2 regions of the Shinella oryzae genome follow, and region 2 is predicted to be linked to the other one. Evidence: riboswitches for the same ligand, from Rfam matches in the RefSeq annotation. Region 2 holds a riboswitch; the other holds the start of a gene.
The links. A riboswitch is a leader RNA that binds a small molecule or an ion and turns the genes downstream of it on or off. The one in region 2 is predicted to bind S-adenosylmethionine.

Region 1: another riboswitch for S-adenosylmethionine. It lies ahead of K6301_RS00780 (O-succinylhomoserine sulfhydrylase); the one in region 2 lies ahead of metA (homoserine O-acetyltransferase MetA).

Annotation. Positions count from the first base shown of each region.
Region 1 covers NZ_CP081987.1:157,548-161,871, reverse strand. The annotation lists gene K6301_RS00795 (hypothetical protein) at 1-232, shown strand, start outside; gene K6301_RS00790 (hypothetical protein) at 303-851, shown strand; gene K6301_RS00785 (2'-deoxycytidine 5'-triphosphate deaminase) at 1,103-2,209, opposite strand; SAM riboswitch at 2,288-2,366, shown strand; gene K6301_RS00780 (O-succinylhomoserine sulfhydrylase) at 2,410-3,594, shown strand; gene apaG (Co2+/Mg2+ efflux protein ApaG) at 3,717-4,109, shown strand; gene K6301_RS00770 (Hsp33 family molecular chaperone) at 4,128-4,324, opposite strand, start outside.
Region 2 covers NZ_CP081987.1:2,872,238-2,876,561, forward strand. The annotation lists gene K6301_RS14040 (aldose epimerase family protein) at 1-200, opposite strand, end outside; gene K6301_RS14045 (GNAT family N-acetyltransferase) at 284-736, opposite strand; gene metA (homoserine O-acetyltransferase MetA) at 741-1,664, opposite strand; SAM riboswitch at 1,725-1,802, opposite strand; gene K6301_RS14055 (hypothetical protein) at 1,903-2,145, opposite strand; gene K6301_RS14060 (ABC-F family ATP-binding cassette domain-containing protein) at 2,387-4,216, opposite strand; gene K6301_RS14065 (thiamine diphosphokinase) at 4,220-4,324, opposite strand, start outside.

The DNA of each region.
Region 1 (4,324 bases), 610 kb from region 2:
CTATCTGGTTGACCTCGCGATCCGATACGAATTCCCTGACGACGTGAAAGACGAAATCAGCAACCTCAAGGCCGCCGACCACGTAAAAGAGCGGAAATTGCGCATCCACTTCGAAGCCACGGCATCGACATGCACGGCAAGCGTGATCGCGCGCACCTATGTGCCGCTGGACGGCACGAAGCATAAGCCTTCTAGGACCGGTCCGGTCACCTGCAGGAAAACCACTCACTGAGCCTGTCGGCCCACCGCGACGCTGCATTCTCGATAAACCCCACCACACTCCGAGTTACTGGACACAAACAATGTCACGTCGTCGCCGAAATATCATTCTTGGCCTTTGCTTCCTGCTTTCCCTCAAGTCGACGGCGGAAGCCAGCGGGGCAACGGTGTACAGCTTTGAAAACGTTCCCGATATTGCCAGCATAGTTCTGAAGGACGGCAAGATGTTCGCCGCATTCGGTGGCGCAACCGTCACGGATGCCATGAACACATTCAACAAGCTTCTTCCGCTGGATCTTAAGGGCAAGACCAAGTGCACGAAGCTTGAACATGTGGAACTGGGAACCGGCTGGACCGAAAATCCCTGCCTTACCGTCCGACATGCCAGCGACGGGGAGTATGTCATCGATGTGGTGAACAGGTTCGATTACGGAGACACCAGCGACGCGGGGTATGTCGACTTCCTCAAAACGGAGGACTTCGTCAAGGAAAGGCGCTTCACGTTTCGATTCTCGGTAAAAAGGAACAGCTGCGAGATCGAGGTCACGAAGCGCAGTTACATTCCCATCAACGGTAAAAAATCAAAGCCATCACGAACAGGCTCCGGCATCTGCACGGTAAAAAAACACTGAGAGAATGCCTGAACTCCATGGATATGCCCCCAAGAAGGTCTCGAGACGGTCCCATAGAGCCTAAATTTTTACCGCATTTCATAGCTCAGCCTTCGGCACCACACGCTCTCGATATCTGATCCCTTCAGTCATCGACTCAGATAACACGAGTTGCGTGCCAGCCCGATATCGAGCAATAGGCGCCATGTCCTTTGGAAGACCACGTTGGATCAAGGTGGGCGATTACTGGTGCCGCTAGCTTCTGCCAGGCGTCACCCGGCGCGGAAGTGTTTGGAGAGCTTGAGGCCCTGGGCCTGGTAGTTGGAGCCGAGGCCGGAGCCGTAGAGGCCTGCGGGGGCTTCGAGCATGTGCTCGTAGATCAGGCGGCCGACGATCTGGCCATGCTCGAGGATGAAGGGCACCTCGTGGCTGCGCACTTCCAGCACCGCGCGGCTGCCGGAACCGCCGGCCGGCGCGTGGCCGAAACCGGGATCGAAAAAGCCGGCGTAATGCACGCGGAACTCGCCGACGAGCGGATCGAACGGCGTCATCTCGGCCGCATAGAGCGGCGGCACATGCACGGCCTCGCGCGAGACGAGGATGTAGAACTCGTCCGGGTCGAGGATCAGCTCGTTGCGGCCACGGCTGAACAGGGGCTCCCAGAAATCGAAGATGTCGTGCTGGTTCTTGCGATCGACATCGACGACGGAGGTGTGATGCTTGCCGCGATAGCCGATGAGGCCGTCCAGCCCCGTGCCCTTGAGATCGATCGACAGGGCTATGCCGCCGCCGGAGACATTCGGCGTTTCGCTGGCGACGAGCGTGTCGCTGACATGCAGCGCCGTGAGCTCGTTTTCGCTGAGGAGCGCATTGCCCTTGCGGAAGCGGATCTGCGACAGGCGCGAGCCGCGGCGCACCACGATGGGGAAGGTGCGCGGGGAGATTTCCAGATAGAGCGGTCCGGCATAGCCGGCCGGGATCTTGTCGAATTCCTGCGCCCGGTCGGTGATGACGCGGGTGAAGATATCGAGGCGGCCGGTGGAGCTCTTGGGGTTCGCGGATGCGGCGAGTTCGGCCGGCAGATCGAGGCTTTCCATCAGCGGCACGATGTAGACGCAGCCGGTTTCCAGCACCGCGCCCTCGCTGAGATCGACGACGTGCAGTTGCAGGCGGTCGAGCTTGTCGGCGACGAGATGGGACGGGCCGGGCAGGAAACTTGCCCGCACGCGGAATGCCTTGGCGCCGAGGCGCAGATCGAGGCTCGCCGGCTGGATCTGGTCGTCATCCAGCGCGGCTTCGCTTTTCAGCCGCCCGCTTTCGAACAAGCCGCGGATGGCGTTATCCGCCAGAATGCCCGTGCTGCGCACCACAGAAGCCATGATCGTACCGTCCCGTCAGAAGGACCGCACAAAACCAAATGCCGGCAATTGACGCAAGCGCAGCCAAGCAGTATTAGCGGATTATCCCGTGGTGATTTGGCCGGCCGGCTTGCAGCCACGTAAAACAAGTAGCTAAAAAGGCCGGGTTCGAAACCGGCTTGCTTTTGCGGCCGGTTTTTTTGTTTGAAGGCGACGATCACATGAGCAAGTCCTGGCGTCCGGCCACCCAACTCGTTCACGGCGGAACCACCCGCTCCCAGCACGGCGAAACCGCCGAAGCCATCTTCCTCACGCAGGGCTTCGTCTATGACACGTCCGCTGCGGCCGAAGCCCGCTTCAAGGGCGAGACGGACGGATTCATCTACGCCCGCTACGGCAGCCCGACCAACGACATGTTCGAAAAGCGCATGTGCATGCTGGAAGGCGCCGAAGACGCGCGCGCCACCGCCTCCGGCATGGCCGCCGTATCCGCCGCCATCCTCTGCCAGCTCAAGGCGGGTGACCATATCGTCGCCGCACGCGCGCTGTTTGGGTCCTGCCGCTGGGTGGTGGAGACGCTTGCGCCGAAATACGGCATCGAATGCACGCTGATCGACGGCCGCGACCTCGCCAACTGGGAAGGCGCGATCCGCAAGAACACCAAGGTGTTCTTCCTCGAAAGCCCGACCAACCCGACGCTGGAAGTGATCGACATCGCCGGCGTGGCGACGCTCGCCAACCAGATCGGCGCGAAGGTGGTGGTCGACAACGTGTTCGCCACGCCGCTCTTCCAGAAGCCGCTGGAACTCGGCGCGCATGTCGTCGTCTATTCCGCCACCAAGCATATCGACGGCCAGGGCCGCTGCCTGGGCGGCGTCGTCCTGTCGGACAAGCAGTGGATCGACGAGAACCTGCACGACTACTTCCGCCATACCGGCCCGGCCATGTCGCCGTTCAATGCCTGGACGCTGCTGAAGGGCATCGAGACGCTGCCGCTGCGGGTGAAACAGCAAACGGAGAATGCGAGCCGTATTGCCGATTTCCTGGCCGACCAGAAGCAGGTCGCCCGGGTGATCTATCCCGGTCGCAAGGACCATCCGCAGGCCGATATCATCGCCAAGCAGATGACGGGCGGCTCTACGCTGGTCTGCTTCGAGATGAAGGGCGGCAAGGACGCGGCGTTCGCGCTGCAGGATGCCCTTGAAGTCGTGAAGATCTCCAACAATCTCGGCGACGCCAAGAGCCTGATCACACATCCGGCGACGACGACGCACAAGAACCTGACGGACGAGGCGCGTGCCGAACTCGGCATTTCCGCCGGCACCGTGCGCCTGTCGGCCGGCATCGAGGACAGTGACGACCTGATCGAGGATTTTGCCCGCGCGCTCTCCAAGGTCACCGCCTGATTCGTCAGGACGGACGACAGTTGAAAAAGGCGTCGGCCACAAGGCCGGCGCCTTTTGCGCTTATCCTTGACGAAACCTTATTCGTGTAGAATAGCAGGGGTCGTTAAGTTCAAGGCTTGCCCATGTATCGTGCGCTGACCCGCGACATCGAAGTGACCGTAGAGCCATATTATCTGGCAGATCAGTCCGATCCCGACGACAGCCGCTATGTCTGGGGATACCGGGTCGTCATTTCCAACCACTCCGACATCGCCGTGCGTCTGGTGACGCGCTATTGGCACATCACCGACCAGAACGGGCAGGTGGACGAGGTGAATGGACCGGGCGTGATCGGCGAGCAGCCGGTGCTGAGGCCCGGCGACACCTACGAATATTCATCGGGCTGCCCGCTGGAAACGCCATCCGGCATCATGTTCGGCCGCTACCGCATGGAAGCGGAAAACGGCGAGGCCTTTGACGTCGCCATTCCCGCCTTTTCGCTGGATACGCCGGGACAGGCGCGCACGCTGAATTGAGGGAGTTGCCACAAGCGTCTACTGCGGCAGGACTTCCGCGGCTTCGAAGCGGTATGTCGTCGAGCAGAACTCGCAGGTAACGGCGATCTCGCCCTTTTCGTCCGCCGTATGGGCGATCTCCTCGGCGCTGAGCGCTGCCAGCACGCCCTTCAGCTTTTCGCGCGAGCACGAGCAGCGGTCGAAGACCTGTTGCGGCGGGTAGACCCGCACGCCGC
Region 2 (4,324 bases):
AAATAGGTGACGTGCGTGAGATAGCTTGCGAGATCCTCGAAACCCAGCACGAGCGGTGTCTCGTGCCCGTCGAGGCGCAGGTCCTGAATGATGGCGCCGAAGGTGAGGATCCGTGCGGTGAGGCCGCCGCCGCGGATCGTCACACGCTCCACCGCCTCGCCGGAGCCGAGCCGCCCGAAAATCTCCTGTCCTTCACCCATCGAATGTCCTCCCTGATCATCGGCCGGCAAACTGCGGCAATTTCCGCCGATCCGCAATCGAAAAGTCATACTTTTCGGGATGTTCAGAGGTTCTTCTGATAGACGATGAAGGGCGTCTTTTCCGCGATGCGGTCGTAGAGCCGGCGCGCGGTGGCGTTGAACTCCTGCGTCATCCAGTAGACCTCCGGTGCGCCGGCCTCGCGCGCCCTGGCATAGACGCCTTCGATGAGCGCCCGGCCGATGCCCGCGCCGCGCACTTCGGGGTCGGCGAAGAGATCCTGGAGGTAGCAGACATTGCCTGTCGTCCAGCAGGAGCGATGGAAGAGATAATGCGCGAGGCCCACGGGCTTGCCGTCGAGCGTGGCGAGCAGGCCGCGATACTCGCCCTCGGCCGCCTCGCCCGTCAGCCGGGAGAAGGTGGTGGCGAAGACCGCCTCGGGCAGAACCGTCTCGTAGAAGGCGAGATAAGCGGTCCACAGGCGGCGCCATTCGCCCTCGTCGTCCTTGTGCAGCGGGCGAATGACGACGCGGCTCATGGCATCAGGCTCCCGTTCCGATCTTCTCGAGGTCATAGGGCGTGGTCTGGTAGATCTCGTTGATCCAGTTGCCGAACAGGAGATGGGCGTGGCCGCGCCAGCGGTTCTGCGGCGGCAGGGCCGGGTCGTTGTGCGGGAAGTAGTTCCGCGGCATCTTGATCGGCACGCCGGCCGAGACATCGCGGAAATATTCGTCGGCCAGCGAGGTCGAATCATATTCGACATGGTTGAAGATGTAGAGGCGGTTGCCTGCCTTCTCCTCGACGAGGCAGACACCCATCTCATCCGAATCGAGCAGGATTTCGAGGTCCGGCACGGCGCGGATGTCCTCCGCGCGGATCTCCGTCCAGCGCGAGACCGGCACCTCGAAATCATCCGAGAAGCCGTTCAGGTAGATCGACGAGGGCTTGCGGTTGTGGTGACGGTAGACGCCGAAGGCCTTTTCATCGAGCGTGTATTTGGGCACGCCGTGGAAATGGTAGATCGCCGCCATCGCGCCCCAGCAGACATTGAGCGTCGAATGGACATTGGTCGTCGTCCAGTCGAGGATCTGCTTCATCTCGTCCCAATAGGTGACTTCCTCGTAGTCGAGGGTCTCGATCGGGGCGCCGGTGATGATGAAGCCGTCGAACTTGCGGTGCTTCACCTCTTCCCAGGTGTCGTAGAAGGCAAGCAGGTGCTCCTCCGACGTGTTCTTCGCGCGGTGGGCGCCGACGCGCACCAGCGACAGCTCGACCTGAAGCGGCGAGGCGCCGACGAGGCGCGCCATCTGCACTTCCGTCTTGATCTTGTTTGGCATGAGGTTGAGCAGCCCGATCTGCAGCGGGCGGATATCCTGCCGGATCGCCACCGTTTCGGTCATCACCCGCACGCCCTCGTTGACGAGGGTCTGGAAGGCGGGGAGCGTATCGGGAATCTTGATGGGCATGTCTCAACTCGATCCAAAACAAAAACCGGCCGCAACGATGTCGCAACCGGTCCACGTAAGGCTCTTCCTCGCGCGGCCCTTTAGCGACTTGTTTAACGTGGCTGCAAGCCGGCCGGCCAAATCACCACGACCTCCTAGATAGCGCCTGTTTGCCGGCGAATCAATCCGCCGTCCTCCAAGTGTAAAGGGCCCGGATGCAGCGGGCATCCGGGCCTCGGTCAGAATGCAGGCGAAGGGCTCAATAGTAGCCGAACGAGAAGCTGTAGCCGTTGTGGCTGTTGTAGCCGTAGCCGCCGTAGTGCTTCTTGTAGCCATGGTGCTTCCTGTAGCCGTAGTGGCCACCATGGTGTTTCTTGTAGCTGTAATGCTTCTTGTAGCCGTGATGCTTGTGGCCGTAGCCATAGTGGCCGGCATGGGAGGGTGCGGCGAAGGATACGGCGGCGACAGCGGCGACGACGGCGGAGATGATGAAATTGCGCATGGGAGGCTCCTGATCTCTTTCGGGTTGCAGGATGAGCGCGTCTCATCCGATGACCCGACTATCCCATGGCCTCGTCTTCCGCGCTGTTTCGCGGGGAACAGGGGTTTCATTCGCCTGCATTCCACCCCTCCTCCGTCATGCTCGGGCTTGACCCGAGCATCCACCGACGCGGGTGCCGCATGGATCCTCGGCTCAAGGCCGAGGATGACGACGAAGAGGAGAGAGCCTGTTTCGGGCCTGCTCAGCCCTCCAGTTCCTCCCGCAGCATTTCCAGCTCCAGCCATTCCTCTTCCATCCTCGTCAGCGAGGCGCGCAGCTTTTCCATTTCGGCGGCGAGCGTGTTGAAGGTGGCGGGGTCCTTGGTGAAGAGGTTGGGGTCGGCCATCTTCGCCTCGCGGGCGGCGATCTCCTTTTCCGCCTTCTCCATCTCCTTCGGCAGGTTTTCCAGCGCGAACTTCTGCTTGTAGGAGAGCTTGCCCTTGGCCTTGCCGTCGGAGGGGGCGGCGGCAGGGGCCGCTTCCGCCGCCTTCGCCTTCTCGGCTTTCTCCGCCTTGCGCTTTTCTTCGATTGCGCCGCGGCGCTGCGCCATCATGTCGGTGTAGCCGCCGGCATATTCGATCCAGCGTCCATCCGGATTTTCCGGATCGGCCGGTGCGATGGTGGAGGTGACGGTGCGGTCGAGGAAATCGCGGTCGTGGCTGACGAGCAGCACGGTGCCGGTGAAGCCGGCGACGATCTCCTGCAACAGGTCCAGCGTCTCGATGTCGAGATCGTTGGTCGGCTCGTCGAGGATGAGCAGGTTGGTCGGCCGCGACAGGATGCGGGCCAGCATGAGGCGGGCGCGCTCGCCGCCCGAGAGGTTGCGGATCGGCGTGCGGGCCTGCTCCGGCTGGAACAGGAATTCCTTCATGTAGCCGGTGACATGGCGCTGCTCGCCGTTGACCAGCAGCGTCTCGCCGCGCCCGTCGGTGAGGTAATGGGCGAGCGTGTCGTCGAGGTTGAGGTCCTCGCGGCGCTGGTCGAGCGTGGCGATCTCCAGATTGGTGCCGAGCTTCACCGTGCCGCTGTCGGGCGCGAGCTGGCCGGTGAGCATCTTGAGCAGCGTGGTCTTGCCCGCGCCGTTCGGGCCGACGAGGCCGATGCAGTCGCCGCGGTGCACGCGGATGCAGAACGGCGCGACGATGGTGCGCTCGCCATAGGCCTTGGTGATCTTTTCCGCCTCGATGACCAGCTTGCCGGATTCCTGCGCGTCGGAGGCGCTGGCCTGCACGCTGCCCTGCGGGCCCTTGTGGCCGCGGTAGCGGGCGCGCAGGTCGTGCAGCGCGCCGAGGCGGCGCATGTTGCGCTTGCGGCGTGCCGTCACGCCGTAGCGCAGCCAGTGTTCCTCGCGCTCGATCGCCTTGCCGAGCTTGTGCTGCTCCAGCTCCTCGGCCTCCAGCACCTCGTCGCGCCAGGCTTCGAAATGGCCGAAGCCGCGGTTGAGCCGGCGCGACTGGCCGCGATCCAGCCAGACGGTGGCGTTGGAGACCTTTTCGAGGAAGCGGCGGTCGTGCGAGATGACGACGAGGGCCGAACGGGTCGATTGCAGCTCGCCTTCCAGCCATTCGATGGTCGGCAGGTCGAGATGGTTCGTCGGCTCGTCGAGCAGAAGGATATCCGGCTCCGGCGCCATGACGCGGGCGAGTGCGGCGCGACGCGCCTCGCCGCCCGACAGCGACTTCGGGTCTTCCGTGCCGTCGAGGCCCAGATGTTCGAGCAGGTAGGTGACGCGGTAGGGGTCGTCGCTCGGGCCGAGACCAGCTTCGGCATAGGCGGCGACCGTGTCGTAGCCGTCGAAATCCGGCGCCTGGTGCAGGTAGCGGATCGTTGCCGAGGGGTGGCGGAAGACCTCGCCCGACTGCGCCTCGGCCAGGCCGGCGGCGATCTTCATCAGCGTCGACTTGCCCGAGCCGTTGCGGCCGACGAGGCAGATGCGGTCGCCCGGCTCCACTTGCAGGCTCGCGCCCGCAAGCAGCGGCGTGCCGCCGAAGCTCAAGAAGATATCATCGAGTTTGAGAATGGGCGGTGCCAAGGATCAGGCTCCTGAGAGATCATAGGGCCGGGCGATGAGGATTGCGCGGCCGGAGGCAAGCGAAACGCGGACGGGGCCTTCCGCGACATTGGAAATGGTGCGCGACGA